One region of the Pelosinus sp. sgz500959 genome, then DNA from elsewhere that is predicted to be linked to it. Evidence: riboswitches for the same ligand, from Rfam matches in the RefSeq annotation. Region 1 holds a riboswitch; each other region holds the start of a gene.

Region 1 (3,647 bases):
TAACAGAAGAGGGACGAGTATTGATACTTCGTTGTAAATGCTAATAAGCAGAGAAACAAAGAAAAGAATAAAGACTAGGATTGTTTCCAAAAAAACACCTCTTTCGTAGTTAATTCATCATTTTTTTGCGATACGCTCTATGATTATTATAACAGAAGCAAAGGGCATGTTTTTTTACGTAATCAAAAGAAAGTATAACACTTTCTCGATTAGAAGTAAGGGTAACTAAGACTTTGGTCTGGGCTGGGGACTGAAGTCAAGTTTTCTTTATAAGACCATAAAATGTAATATCTTTAATTTATAGTAAATTAGTAAGTCGAAAAAAATTAAGAAAATTAAAGGTAAATAATCATTATTCACGAATTTAATTAATGATTTAATAATTACAAATGATTAATTAAATGTACTAATGCTGTATTTTCTAGAATTGTATATATTGGGATAGAAGGGTGACGATATGCAATATACAGGAAGAATCGCTGCTTGTCTCATTGTTTTAACGGCTATTACAGTTATGAGACTATATGCCTATGTTTATGTGGGTTATCCACTGACTGCTCCACCGATCATTGGAGTTATTTTTTTATTTATCGCTTTTAAAGCTGGTGGCCAATATGATAAAGTTAAATTTTTTTCGGAAAAAGATAGTCTAACAGGTTGTTATAATCGAAGGTTTATTAACACTATTTTCCCGACTCTTTTGGCGAAGGTGAAGAAAAACAATGAGAAATTAAGTGTGGCTCTTTTAGATTGCGACAACTTTAAGACCATCAATGATGCACATGGACATGTAAAAGGAGATTTCGTATTACAAGAGCTTTCAACATTGCTGTTAACTCATATCAGGAAAAGTGATATGGTTGCTCGCTGGGGGGGCGATGAGTTTTTAATTATTGCGCCATATGCCGATGAAAATGATATTAAGGTAATTGTTCATCGCTTTGAAGAAAAATTAAAAGAACTATCTGGAAGTTTAAAAATGAGTATTACTGTTTCAAGTGGATTTGCGACCTATCCTCAGGACGCACAAAGAATCGATGAGTTAATAAACATCGCCGATCGTAATATGTATGTACTTAAAAAGAGGAAAACAGATCATTGCTTACGATAATTTTCATAACAGAAAGCAGTGCGAAGGACAACTTATTACTTAACAATTTCAATGTGATCAATAGCTAATTGTTATTGATATCCTTTTAAAAAATTGACTTAATATTTACAATATTCTCAATGATAGTCATTATCAATAAAAGTGTTGACAAAGTAATAATAATGGGATAACCTTATAAACAAGCTGATTAGAAAAACTAAAGGCTGTGAAGTAATATCTGCTTCACAGCCTTTCTGCTTAAATTTTTTATTGGTAAAAAATGTAAATTTTAACTATGTTTATTGACTAAAAAAATATTTGGCAAACTTACTGAAAAGTAGGGACGCAAAGCTATGGATCTAAGGACTATCAGTCTATGATTGCCAGGTTACCCTTGAAAGAGGTATTGAAACCTAGGCATCCGTCTAGGTTTTATTGTTTTTTAAAATAAGATTTAAAGTTGTGACGGAAAACTGGGAAGAGTGGACGAGGAACATAAAGAGATGTTATGGTATTAAGGAATGCCTAAAAATGTTATTTTTTTGTAAATAATTGTCGAATTATCTTCCCTGCAGAGCAACTTTGAAGTTATTATAAAAGTGTAGATCAATTATAAACAAATTAATGTTTATTCTTGAAAATAAAGGAGAAAAAATATGTCGATTAAAACAAAAACAATTACATTGTTATTAATCTCTCTTCTCGTAACAGGTCTTGTCGTCGGTGCATCAGGTATGTATGTTCTTTATGGAAAAACATTAGATGGTACACAAATAGATATGAATGGTCAAGCTCTTGAGCTTGCTGGTGAGGTGAGTGAATTATTTTCTTCATTTAATAGAAGTGGGAAATTTTATGCTGAAGACCCTGACTTAAAATCAGGGGATGCTTCTCGTATACAAGGGAAGATCGATACATATTTTGCTGCGACTTGGGGAGCTGATCATCTCGTTTTTATTAATTCAGCGGGAACTCGTATTGCGACCACTCCGTATGAAGTGAAAGCAATAGGAGCTAGTTTAGCCGATCGCAAATTCTTTAAAGATACAATGAATGATCAAAAATCACACATTAGTGATGTCTTGATTAACAGGGCGACAGGAGTCCCTTCCGTCGTTGTTACCCAACCTGTTAAGGGGGGCGATGGGAAAATGGTGGGAATGATTGCTCAGTCCGTCGACCTAGCAACACTTCAAAACTTTTTGGCCCAAATCAAAGTAGGGCAAACTGGAGTAATTGCCATTGTTGCTCGAGATGGATCACTATTAGCCCATACAAATAGTGACTTACTAAAAGAACAGAAAAAGATTCCTGAAAACACCTTACAGACTGTAATAAATGATCCAGGGCATCTTACTTCATACCAAGATTTAGCAGGGAGAGAGTCTTTGGTTCTCGCCGTGCCTGTTAAAAATACAGATTGGCTCGTTCTTGTTAGCTTACCAAAGAGTGAGATTAAAAGCGATTTTTATGCAAGTTTAATTTCAATGACGATTTCTCTTTTGATTACTCTTCTTATTGTTGGATTTGTGGCATGGATATTCCTGATGAGACTCTTACGTCCGATTGAAGAGATTTCTAAGGAAGTTGCGAAGATTGGTGATGGTGATCTGTCTGTGAGTATTAGCCATTCATCTAATGACGAAATCGGCATATTGGCGCGAGCTGTGTCTAGTGCTATAGAGAATTTTAGAAAAATGATTGTAAAAGTCCAAGAGGCTAGCGAAATGGTGTCGGCTTCTTCTGAAGAATTAACAGCAAATACAGAGCAATTGGCCCAGGCTGCAGATCAAGTGTCAACGGCAATTGCAGATGTAGCTAACGGCACTGGGAATCAAATGCAGGCTGTAGACACCACAATGAACATTGTTGAGCAAATGTCGGCAGGTCTTCAACAAATTGCAGCAAATACGGGTAGTGTTTCTGCTACAGCCGAAAAAACATCAAGTGCTGCTCTCGAAGGTGGCAAAGCCGTTCAAAAGGTTACTAGCCAGATGGCCAACATTGAAACGTCAGTGAATAATTCGGCGATGGTAGTGGCTAAACTTGGTGAACGCTCAAAGGAAATTGGGCAAATCGTTGATACCATTTCTGGCATAGCAGGTCAAACAAATTTATTAGCTTTAAACGCTGCCATTGAAGCAGCTCGCGCTGGAGAACAAGGGCGAGGTTTTGCTGTGGTTGCAGAAGAGGTTAGGAAACTTGCGGAACAGTCTAGCGGAGCGGCAAAAGAAATTGCAACATTGATCGGAGAGATTCAGGGCGATACTGATAAGGCTGTCATGGTTATGAATGAAGGAACAAATGAAGTGAAAAAGGGTACCGAAGTTGCTCATCTAGCTGGACAATCTTTTGTTGAGATTGCTTCTCTTGTTGAAAATGTATCTGATGAAATCCGTGGTATTTCAGCGGCAATTGAAGAGATGGCAGGTGGGAGTCAGCAAATTGTATCTTCTGTAAAAGATATTGCACAAATCAGTAAAGCAACGACTGGTCAAACACAAACGGTATCTGCAGCGACTGAAGAACAGTCTGCATCTATCCAAGAGATTGCTTC
Region 2 (3,647 bases), on a different contig from region 1:
TTGAGGTGATAAGAGAAAAATGCGGGGTGTAATTAATATGGAAGATAGAGAAATTGTTGTTTTGAGCAAAGGAGTACCTGGAGAACCTTGTCCGATAGCCAAAACATTAGAGATCATTGGGACAAAGTGGACGTTTTTGATTCTTAGAGATTTGATGCTTGAGGGTGTTATGAGATTTAGCGATTTACAAAAATCCATGTCAGGAATTAGTCCCAAGACACTTTCCCTGCGCTTACGCGGTCTAGAGGAGCACAATATACTTACGAGGAAGGTATACCCGGAAGTACCGCCAAGAGTCGAATATTCTTTAACCGAAAAAGGAAAAAAACTGCAAGGAATTTTAGTCGAGATGAAACGTTTTGGCCTGACTTTGTAAGTTTAACAATAAAATAAACTCATGATCCAAGTAGCTGCAGCATATACTGCAGCTATTTTTTGCGGAATTAGAGAGTATAAGACTTTCTTGATTCCAAGTAAGAACGACTAAGACTTCTACCTGCATCTGAGGACTTGGCACAAGCCAAGTCTTTTTTTAAATCCATAGCTTTACAAGGAGTCAATTCATTGATAGTAGAATGGGATATATCGATTCTATCAATTTTTAATGGGCTGAAATTCCTTTAAAAACAAATAACTTCCTTTGAGGAAACTATATGAATAATAATACACTACTTTACAAAATGAAGTTATAGAATTAGAATGATCTCAACAACCCGTAAGGGAAATAGAGGAGGATTTAAAATGTTGAAAAATAAACGTGTGGTCATCATTGGTGGGAGTTCTGGGATTGGATTGGCAGCAGCTGAACTTATTTTAGATCAAAAAGCAGAAGTCGTTATAGCGAGTCGTTCCTCGGAAAAACTTGAAAAGGCTAAAATTGAACTTGGAGGCAACGTAAAATCATATATACTGGACATTACTGATGAAGAACAAGTAAAAAACTTTTTTACAGCTGTCGGTACCATTGATCATTTAGTAATTACAGCTGCTGAAACATCCGGTGGATCTTTTCTTTTATCCGATACCGCAATGGATCAGAAGATGTTTGAAAATAAATTTTGGGGACAGTATTATGCGGCAAAATATGGTGCTGCAGCGATTGTGCCTAGCGGATCGATCACATTATTTTCCGGTGTTGTGGCTTATAAAGCGATGGTTGGATCGGCGACTCTCAGTGCAATTAATGCAGCGGTAAGCGCTCTTGGAAGGACACTTGCCTTAGAATTGGCCCCCATTAGAGTCAATGTAATTTCACCAGGCATTATTGACACTCCTTCCCGAAGTAAAATGCCAGAAGAAAAGCGCAATAGTTTTTATATGGATATAGCAGGTAAGCTCCCGGTAAAAAGAGTCGGTAAGGCCGATGATGTTGCAAAAGGGATTGTTTATTTATTGAGTAACGATTTTGTGAGTGGTACTGTATTACATGTGGATGGTGGTCATACACTGATCTAAGAAATAGTAAGTAAGTCGTAAAAAAAGAGGATTGTCACTGACTCTTGGAATGATATGTCTGCCTAAGAGTTAGTGATCATTCTCTTATTTTTGTATGTCTTCCTAAGGTGGTTTTAAGAATGCTGTACTGTTCTTAGAAAAGTTCATATGGGCTCTAAAGTAATGAGTGATAGATGTTAAGTTATGGTAAAATAAATGAAATAATAGAGGTATTTGCCTTATTATGTCGAATAGTATAAATTAGATTAATAAGTTCTATGAGCAAACCTTTCGAAAGTTGGGGACGCAAAGCCATGGGTCTAACAATTTTAATTTTTTAATTGATGACTGCCAGGTTGCATTTTGTAATTTTACATGATGAGGCCTAGCAGCTTTTTTTCATTAAAGAGGAGGTAATACTGTAGAATCTCTAATGTTGTCACTCACTATGGGGGAGACAAAATAAGACCGTATTATGGACTTGAAGGAAAGTCTGCGGATCGAAGAATGAATTTTTTAGACATTAATTATTTTAAAGTAGGAGTGTGGGAATATGAATAATAAAAAAAGACTACCTATTATGTTGCAATTAACAAGTATGTTTGCAATAGCTGTCATGCTATTGCTGTCAGTTTTAGGTTATACCATTTACAACTATCTTTCATTAAGTAATGAATCAAATACATTAATTACTCATACTGCAACGAGAACTATATCGATTAAAGAGGCTCATACGGACTATGTTAGATCTCTTCTTAATTTACGTGGTTTTTTACTTTATGCTGACGGATTAGTCTATGAAGAAGGGTATCGAGAAGATATGAAGAAAAGCATAGACGCAGTGAAAAAGTTTAATGAGAAAACCAAAGATCAGGAAATCATTATCGAAGGAGCTAAACTTGGCAAATTACTAAACGATTATCAAAACATTTGTGAAAAAATGATAACTGCGAAAAAAAATAATGATCCAAACTTAACTAACTTGACTACGGAAGGTCGCCAACATACTAAAGAGATTGAAGACCAGTTTGAGAAGTTATCCGAATTACAAAAAAAATCGCTGACCGAAAAAAGCACTATAATGATCAATCATGCGGAAAGCAGCAGTAAAAATATAATTATTCTCAGTATCTTTATTTTTATATTAGTAGGCATATTAGTTATTTGGTATAGCCGCAATCTTGCCATGCGTTTCAACCATTTGAGTAAATCAATCAGGACGATCGGACAGCTTGATCTTACAGAGCAAGATATCAAGATTCGCCGCAATGATGAAATTGGTGATATGGGTCGAATCTTAAATTCAATGCGCCAATCTCTTAAAGAGATTGTTGCCCAACTTCATCTCAATTCTCAAACCTTGGCGGCATCTAGTGAAGAGCTCAGTATAACCGTAGAAGGACATTTGCAGACAGTGGAGGTCGTTGCGAGAAGCGCAGAAGAAATTTCTGCTGGAGCTTTAAAAAATACTGATAGCATTGCTACTATTTCTGCAACTGTTGAAGAAATATCGGCAGGTACAGAAGAAATTAATGCCCATGCAAATGAAGTAAACAATACGACACAAAATGCAGTAGCCAATGTAGAAGAAGGGATGTCTATGTTGCGAGCTGTTGTAGAGCAAAATGAGAACGTGACAGATTCTATGACTGAAATTACAACTGTGACAGAAAAACTTTCTAAGGGGTCTCAAGAGATTAAGGGGATTGTTGATGTCATTAGTAATCTTGCAGGGCAAACGAATCTTTTAGCCCTAAATGCGGCCATTGAAGCTGCGCGTGCTGGAGAATCAGGTCGCGGATTTGCTGTTGTAGCTGAGGAAGTTCGAAAACTTGCTGAACAAAGTGCAAAATCTAGCCAAGAAATTACGGAAATTATTAATTATATGGGAAATGAAATTGCAGTATCAGTGAGTGCTGTAGAAAAAGCCAATACTGAGGTTGCAAAATGTACAACATCAGCTCTGAATACACAACAAGGTTTTGAAGTGATTGCAAAACGTTTAACTACTGTAAAAGATGGTATTGAACAAATGACTGTTGCGATTGGCGAAACAGCAACAGGTACCCAATCTGTGGTGGCTAGTGTTGAAACCATTAGAACTGTAGCAGATACGACTTCAGCTGGTATTCAAACTGTAGCGGCCTCCTCACAAGAACAATCGGCTAGTATGCATGAAATAAGTGATAATGCAGAATCTCTAGCTGAACTCG
Region 3 (3,647 bases), on a different contig from region 1:
TAAAAAAAATTGCAGGATTTTTTCATTATCTGCTAAATACTACAGTATATAATGGAACTTTTTTTTGGAGGAATCATATTGAGTATATTATCTAGACCATTTCAGAGTGGCAATCAGATTCATGAATTTGCTGATCGAGTGCTCACAAATGGCATCGTGTATACTGCAGATGAAAATGATCAGATCTGCGAAGCACTAGCGATTAAGGAAAATAAAATTATATTTGTTGGTAGCAATCGTGAGGTACAACAATATATAGGCAAAGATACTAAAGAGATTGATTTGTTTGGAAAGATGGTTATACCAGGTATGATCGATAGCCATATCCATCCACCAGGATTATCTTTACTCACTCTTCATGAAGTTCAATTATTTAATATGAATAGTGTCGAAGGGTATGTTGAGGCTGTAAAAGATTTTATCCTTCAACACCCAGATATGAAAGCTGTATATGGTCGTGGGTGGTCATGGGGGATATTGACAGGGGATGAACTAAATAAAGGTCCGAGAAAAGAGCACCTTGATGCCGTGTCAAAGGATATTCCTATCGTCTTACGCGCTAATGATGGTCATACGCTATGGGTTAACTCTAAAGCTCTCGAAGTCAATGGTATAACTTCAGAGACGCAGGTTCCCCAAGGTGGAATTATTGAAAAAAATCTGGAAACCGGCGAATTGTGGGGGACGTTAAAGGAATGGGCTATGTGGTTAATTGCTTTACCGGAATATAGTTTAGATCAATATATGACTGCTATGGATGCCTTTCAAAAGAAAATGCATAGCTTTGGTATTACCAGTATTCTTTGTATGGCAAGTTTACCTTTTGAAAAAATAATGAAAGCTTGTAGTGAGATGGAAAAAGAGCAGCAGTTAGCTCTTCGGATTCGCGGAGCTATGACGATTCATACAAAGGATGATTTTGAGACTCAACTTGAGATGATTAATCAAATGCGATCCCGATATCATAGTTCATATTTGAAAGTCATATCAGCCAAATTTTTTACAGATGGTGTGATTGAAGGGGGGACAAGTTGTTTATTGGAACCCTATACGATTGCAACTGGCAGAGGAGCTAATTATTACGGTGAGTTTTTATGGGATATGGAAGAGTTAAAACAAGCCTTTTGCCGCGTGAATGAGTGCGGCCTTTCAATTCATGTACATTCGACAGGAGATGCATCGACTCAACATGTATTGAATGCCTTAGAAGCTGTTCATCGCAAAGGTTTGACCGATGATCATCGTAATACCATTACCCACTTGCAACTTGTTGATGAAAAAGATATACTGCGTTTTAAAGAGTTGAATGTAATTGCTAGTGTTCAACCTTATTGGCAATTCAAAGGCCCTCAATGGTGGCATACTGTAGATTCCAAATTTTTGGGTGAACGTGCAGAAAAAGAATTTCCTTTAGGGACTTTCTTTGCAAATGGCATAACCGTAGCATCTTCCTCAGATTATCCTGCAACTGCTGTCCCCAATCCTCTTTTGGCGATTGATGTTGGCGTGACACGTAATATTGATAATGGAGTACTTCATGGGGTTGAGGATATTAGTCATATGGATGATGAACGTTATCTTTTAAATAAGCAAGAACGTGCTAGTGTCTCACAAATGATTAAGAGTTTTACCATAAATGGTGCATTTATGATGTTTATGGAAAATGAGATAGGATCGATTGAAATTGGTAAATTAGCTGATCTTGTAGTGCTTGATCAAAATTTATTCACGATTAATCCCGTTGATATTGATAAGGTAAAGGTTGTGATGACCTTTTTTGATGGTAAACTTGTGTATGAGACTTAAGTCCCGATCATTATAACTTAAGTCCTGAAAAATATTGACGTATGTATGGGAAAATAATATAATAATATCAAATAATACATAGATCGACAAAAATTAACAGAATTGGCAAACCTATTGAAAAATAGGGACGCAAAGCTATGGGTCTACAGTCGCTGGGCGACCAAGACTGCCAGGCCGCCATGCTAGCTTATACTACCATGTTCGAGGTCAGGCAAATCCTGACCTTTTTTTGCGTTTTTCTATGATTCTACTGATCCATTGCAAGTTTATTACACTTGTTTATGAAAGGATGGAAATATGAAAGTACTTATTGTTGATGATGCTCTCTTTATTCGATTAACGCTAAAAAACATGTTGGAGAATAATGGTTATCAAGTCGTGGGGGAAGCTGCAAATGGTTCGGAAGCAATTCTCAAATATAATGAACTTAAGCCTAATTTGGTTACAATGGATATAACAATGCCACAGATGGATGGCATAACGGCTTTAAAAGCGATAAAACGGATGGACCCTAATGCAAAAGTGGTTATGATATCGGCTTTAGGTCAAGAATCTACGGTGAAAGAAGCAATTATCTCTGGTGCCAATGGATTTATCGTAAAGCCATTTGTTGAAGAGCAAGTCATTCGAGGACTTAGCAAGTTTAACTAAGTACAGTACTTCTAGCATTGTAGTATTTTTTATGTGAGGGTGATTGAATTGATCAATGGTGACAGCAAAGCCCCGATGCTTGACCTTTTTGTATTTGAAACCAATCAGATGCTAGAACAACTCGAGCGCCTTATTTTAGATAGTGAAAAATCTGGGGGTATAGAAGTCGCTATCAATGAAGTATTTAGAATTATGCATACAATAAAAGGCTCGGCAGCGATGATGATGTTCAATGATATTTCTTCCTTAGCTCATTCTTTGGAAGATGTTTTTTATTATCTTCGTGAAGAAAAGCCTCTGAAGGTGGATTATTCAGAGTTGACTGACCTAGTTTTGAATGCCGTGGATTTTATCAAAGATGAAGTGATAAAAATAGAAAATGGAGGCGAGCCAACAGGTAATTCTGCTAATGTCAGTAGAAAAAATAAAGAATTTTTATCATCTTTAAAAGAAAATGACTTGAATGTGAATGATACCTCTTCTCAAATGGCTAGTACTGAAGGTGAGCTTCAACTTTCGATTGATGCGCTGGAGCAAGCTGAGTATGAAGGGCAAATCAAGTATGAAGCCATCGTCTATTTTGATGAAGACTGCGGAATGGAAAATATAAGAGCATTTACTTTGGTTCATGAACTCAGTGAGTTTGCTGAGAATATTGTGCACTCACCAAGTGATGTTTTTGAAAATGATGATACATCAGAAACCATTCAAAAAGAAGGTTTCAAAATCGCATTTACAAGTCAAAATGATTTGGAAATAGTGGAAGAAATTTTTAATAAGACAATGTTCTTAAAAGACTTCAGTATAAATATAGCTGAGGATACAAGACACAAAGAAGTAAAAGAAAAAAGAACAATTATTTTAGATGATTTAATTCTCGATGAATCCGCCAATCCTGTTGTTAAAGAAGTGGAGCGACAGGCAGAAGGAACGCAGAGTTTTATTAGTGTCAATGTAGCGAAAATGGACTTACTCATGGATTTAGTCGGCGAGCTTGTGATTGCAGAGGCTATGGTAACTCAAAATCCACAACTAAAAGGGTTAAAACTGGATAAATTCTACAAGTCCGTACGGCAATTAAGAAAAATTACGAATGAACTTCAGGATACGGTCATGTCTATTCGTATGATCCCTTTATCTGCAACCTTCCATAAAATGAATCGAATCGTTAGAGATATGGTAAGAAAACT
Region 4 (3,647 bases), on a different contig from region 1:
AGTGATAATCCTTGCAGTTCACCAATCCAATCTTCGCCAACTTCCAGAGGCACTAAGGATGGTTTTAAGGGCACTATGGTGTGTCCAACCATTTCTCCCATACGATAACCATCTCCACTCGAACCGGTCCCTGGATAGGAAGCACCACCTGTAGCTAAGATAACAGCATCAGCAGGATATTCTATATTATTGCCAGCAAGTACTCCTGTCACGCGACCATTGTGCATAAGAATTCGTTTAACAGATTGACCGGTTATGACTTCTACCTGACCTTCTTTTAAAGCTTTTCGGAAAGCTTCAACTACATCCTTTGCATTATCACTCACGGGAAAAACCCGCCCACCTCTTTCTACTTTTGTCATGACACCATGATGATGCAAAAAATCAATGATGTCTTGGTTGCCAAAATTATGTAAGGCACTATAAATAAAAGAACCATTTCCAGGAATATTTTTAATAATCGTCTGTTTATCTGCAATATTAGTTATATTGCATCGACCTTTACCAGTAATCGATACCTTTCGACCAAGAACAGACATTTTTTCTAGCAATGTTACCTTCGCACCATGTTGACTTGCGCTGACAGCTGCCATCATTCCAGCTGCGCCACCACCAATTATAACAATTTTCTTCATTTAATCACCTTTTCATATAAAACTTTTTCAGATACCATCCCATTTAGTCAAACCAAATGTAAAAATGGGCAGTATCTATTATTATACCACCCATTAGCAATTTTAAAATGCGATTTTTTTATCTTTATTTTTTGCGTTTTTACACTGTTTTTTCTTGTATTTTATTGAATACTACTGTAAAGGTCGTTCCTTCTCCTTCTGTTGATTGCACTGTAATCAGCCCATTATGGTGTCTAACAATACCATTACAAACAGATAAACCTAACCCTGTACCATTTTCTTTTGTTGTCAAAAAAGGAGTGAACATTTTATCCTGCCATTCTTTCGAAATTCCACAACCACAATCTGAAATACGCAAATATACCTTATCCTCTTTCTGACTTGTTTCAATAATTAACGTACCATGTTGCTCCATAGCCTCTATACCATTTCTCGCAAGATTTAATATCAATTGTTTAATTTCTGTTGAGTTTAGCAATAAATCAGGCAATGAATCAGCCAAAATTACATTGAGATTAATCCCCTGATTAATCGCATCAGCAAAAATAAGAGGAGCAATCTCTCTGATAATTTTATTGAGATCCTGCCATTTTGGCACCGGTACTTTAGTTTTAGCCACCGACAGGAAATTAGAAATAATTTGTTCAACTCGATCAAGCTCACTTAATACGATATTGAGTTGTTCTTCCATATTTCCAGAAATTTTTTTACTGAAAATTTGCAGATAACCTTTAATCACGGTCATCGGATTACGAATTTCATGAGCAACTCCTGCCGCCATTTCGCCGATCAGATCGATTTTATTGATGGCTTGCCGTAATTGTTCAATTTGATTCGTCAAAATGATCTCCGATGTTTTATATTCTGTAATATCTTTTATATGGGATAGAACCATTCTATCTTCTCCTATCCCAAAGAATAAAGGACTTAGTGTATATTGAAAATACTTATTTCCCTGTATTTTAGATAATTGAAATGTTTCGCATTCAAATGTCTTACCTGTACTAAGCACTTCGCCAATCTGCTGCTCTAATTTTTCGATAAACTCTACGTCTAATCCGATTTCACTCCAATGCCTGCCTTCGATATCAGAGGATTTTAATCCCAATTTTTTGGCACCACTATGACTAACATAGCGAACTCTGTACTCTTTATCAAAAATATAGATTGGACCAATACCGATTTGAGATTCATTTTTGTTTTGCTCATCAGTACATTTATCCAATTGTTCTTCAGTTAACTTTAAACTCTTAATCAATGTGATGAGTGATTGTTGCATAGACAGCCCCTTCCTCAAATAAGTTAACCGTGGCACTTTCCAAAATCTCGCTTCTCTTAGAGTTTAAAAACATAAAAAACCAGACTTTTAGTCTGGTAATACATTTTAGTCTCGACTAAACTGGCGGCTTGGCAATCATAAACACAGTTGTGTCCTTAGATCCATAGCTTTGCGTCCTTCTCTTTCGAAAAGTTTGCCCACTATTATTTTATATGATAATTCTACCAAAATTCAAATAATTTGTCTATTCAAATATAGGACTACAGTAGTATTTTATACAACTTTAGTCCTGTATTTAAACATAAATTTTTATAAAGGAAAAATACCTATCAGCCATTTGACCCAAAAGCTAATAGGTATTTTAAAAAACATATTTAAATTTATTGGTTAAGCCTATGTAGTTCTTCAACTTCACGTGCAAGCAGATGGCGATATCCACCACGTTTTACACCATCGAGAGTTAAGAAAGCAAACTTGATACGCTTAAGTTGTTTTACATCAGAGCCAATCGCCTCAAACATGCGACGAATCTGACGATTTTTACCCTCATGAATGGTAACTCTCAAGCTAGTAAGATCTTTATCAGAATCATAATCAATTACATCGATCATGGCCGGTGCAGTCATACCATCTTCAAGTTCAATACCAACCCGCAATAAATCGATTTTTTCTTGAGCTGGTCTGCCACCAACCTTCGCAATATAGGTTTTATCAATTTTCTTACTCGGATGAATTAAAGAATGTGTTAATGCTCCATCATTCGTTAGTAATAATAATCCTTCTGTATTATAATCCAATCGACCTACTGGATATATTCGCTCAGGAATATCCTTCACCAAGGATGCGACTGTTTTACGATCTTGAGGATCGGTCAAAGTCGTAAGTACTGCTTTAGGTTTATATAATAGGACATAAACCAGTTTTTCGCCTTGTATACGCTTACCATCGACCATAATTCGATCGTTTCCTGGCATCACTTTTGTACCAAGTTCAGTGACAACCTTACCATTTACCGTAACGCGCCCTTGTTGTATTATTTTTTCAGACTCTCTTCGAGAAGCAACTCCAGCTTGACTCATAATTTTCTGCAGACGTTCTAACATTATAATCTCCTTTAAAACTAAATTAATCTTCAATAATTGTTAAGAAATCAGTTTGTTGTTTGCACATTCTAATACTTATATTATCCCGTGTTTTTTTTAAGCAACTACCGCAAATACCTTCACCACAACACATAGTAGCATTATTGGTAACAGCCATTGGTATATTGACTCCCACATCTTGCATAGCTGCAATAAGCCCATAATGCTGTTCATCAGGTCCAGAACTCACGATCAAATCAGGTTTCAACGCAAACCATTCTCGCAGCATTGGTATACCAAATTCACGTAGGGAAGACACAGTATAAACCGTAGCGCCGCCTTCTTGTAATTGTTTATCAATAAAAACTTTTCCAACTTTGCCAGGTGCTAGTAAAGCCCTCACTTGGTTGTGATTGGTCATCAGTTTCTTGGCAAGAGGAAATGCGGGTGCTTGCCCAATACCACCAGCTACTAATATTATATTACCATCGGTCATATTGTCAATCCAGGGTCCTCCTAAAACACCATTATAATAAGGACCACGTACAAGAAGCTTTGTATTATTTTCCGCTAAAATTCTGGTTGATTTAGGACCAATGGTTTCAATAGCTACCTGCAAAGTATTTCCTTCTACCTGCATTATATTGACTG

What was found. A riboswitch is a leader RNA that binds a small molecule or an ion and turns the genes downstream of it on or off. The one in region 1 is predicted to bind cyclic di-GMP.
Region 2: another riboswitch for cyclic di-GMP. It lies ahead of ACAN52_RS09600 (methyl-accepting chemotaxis protein); the one in region 1 lies ahead of ACAN52_RS15305 (methyl-accepting chemotaxis protein).
Region 3: another riboswitch for cyclic di-GMP. It lies ahead of ACAN52_RS08160 (response regulator); the one in region 1 lies ahead of ACAN52_RS15305 (methyl-accepting chemotaxis protein).
Region 4: another riboswitch for cyclic di-GMP. It lies ahead of ACAN52_RS14005 (nitrogen regulation protein NR(II)); the one in region 1 lies ahead of ACAN52_RS15305 (methyl-accepting chemotaxis protein).

Annotation. Positions count from the first base shown of each region.
Region 1 is NZ_JBGJZL010000009.1:162,247-165,893, reverse strand. Features, by position in the region: gene ACAN52_RS15315 (Na+/H+ antiporter NhaC family protein) at 1-90, opposite strand, end outside; gene ACAN52_RS15310 (GGDEF domain-containing protein) at 458-1,111, shown strand; cyclic di-GMP riboswitch class I at 1,401-1,486, shown strand; gene ACAN52_RS15305 (methyl-accepting chemotaxis protein) at 1,747-3,647, shown strand, end outside.
Region 2 is NZ_JBGJZL010000005.1:124,440-128,086, forward strand. Features, by position in the region: gene ACAN52_RS09590 (winged helix-turn-helix transcriptional regulator) at 20-376, shown strand; gene ACAN52_RS09595 (SDR family oxidoreductase) at 742-1,455, shown strand; cyclic di-GMP riboswitch class I at 1,706-1,798, shown strand; gene ACAN52_RS09600 (methyl-accepting chemotaxis protein) at 1,988-3,647, shown strand, end outside.
Region 3 is NZ_JBGJZL010000004.1:231,171-234,817, forward strand. Features, by position in the region: gene ACAN52_RS08155 (amidohydrolase) at 79-1,806, shown strand; cyclic di-GMP riboswitch class I at 1,901-1,988, shown strand; gene ACAN52_RS08160 (response regulator) at 2,104-2,457, shown strand; gene ACAN52_RS08165 (chemotaxis protein CheA) at 2,506-3,647, shown strand, end outside.
Region 4 is NZ_JBGJZL010000008.1:141,827-145,473, forward strand. Features, by position in the region: gene ACAN52_RS14000 (NAD(P)/FAD-dependent oxidoreductase) at 1-635, opposite strand, end outside; gene ACAN52_RS14005 (nitrogen regulation protein NR(II)) at 775-1,914, opposite strand; cyclic di-GMP riboswitch class I at 2,034-2,122, opposite strand; gene ACAN52_RS14010 (pseudouridine synthase) at 2,295-3,017, opposite strand; gene ACAN52_RS14015 (hypothetical protein) at 3,040-3,647, opposite strand, start outside.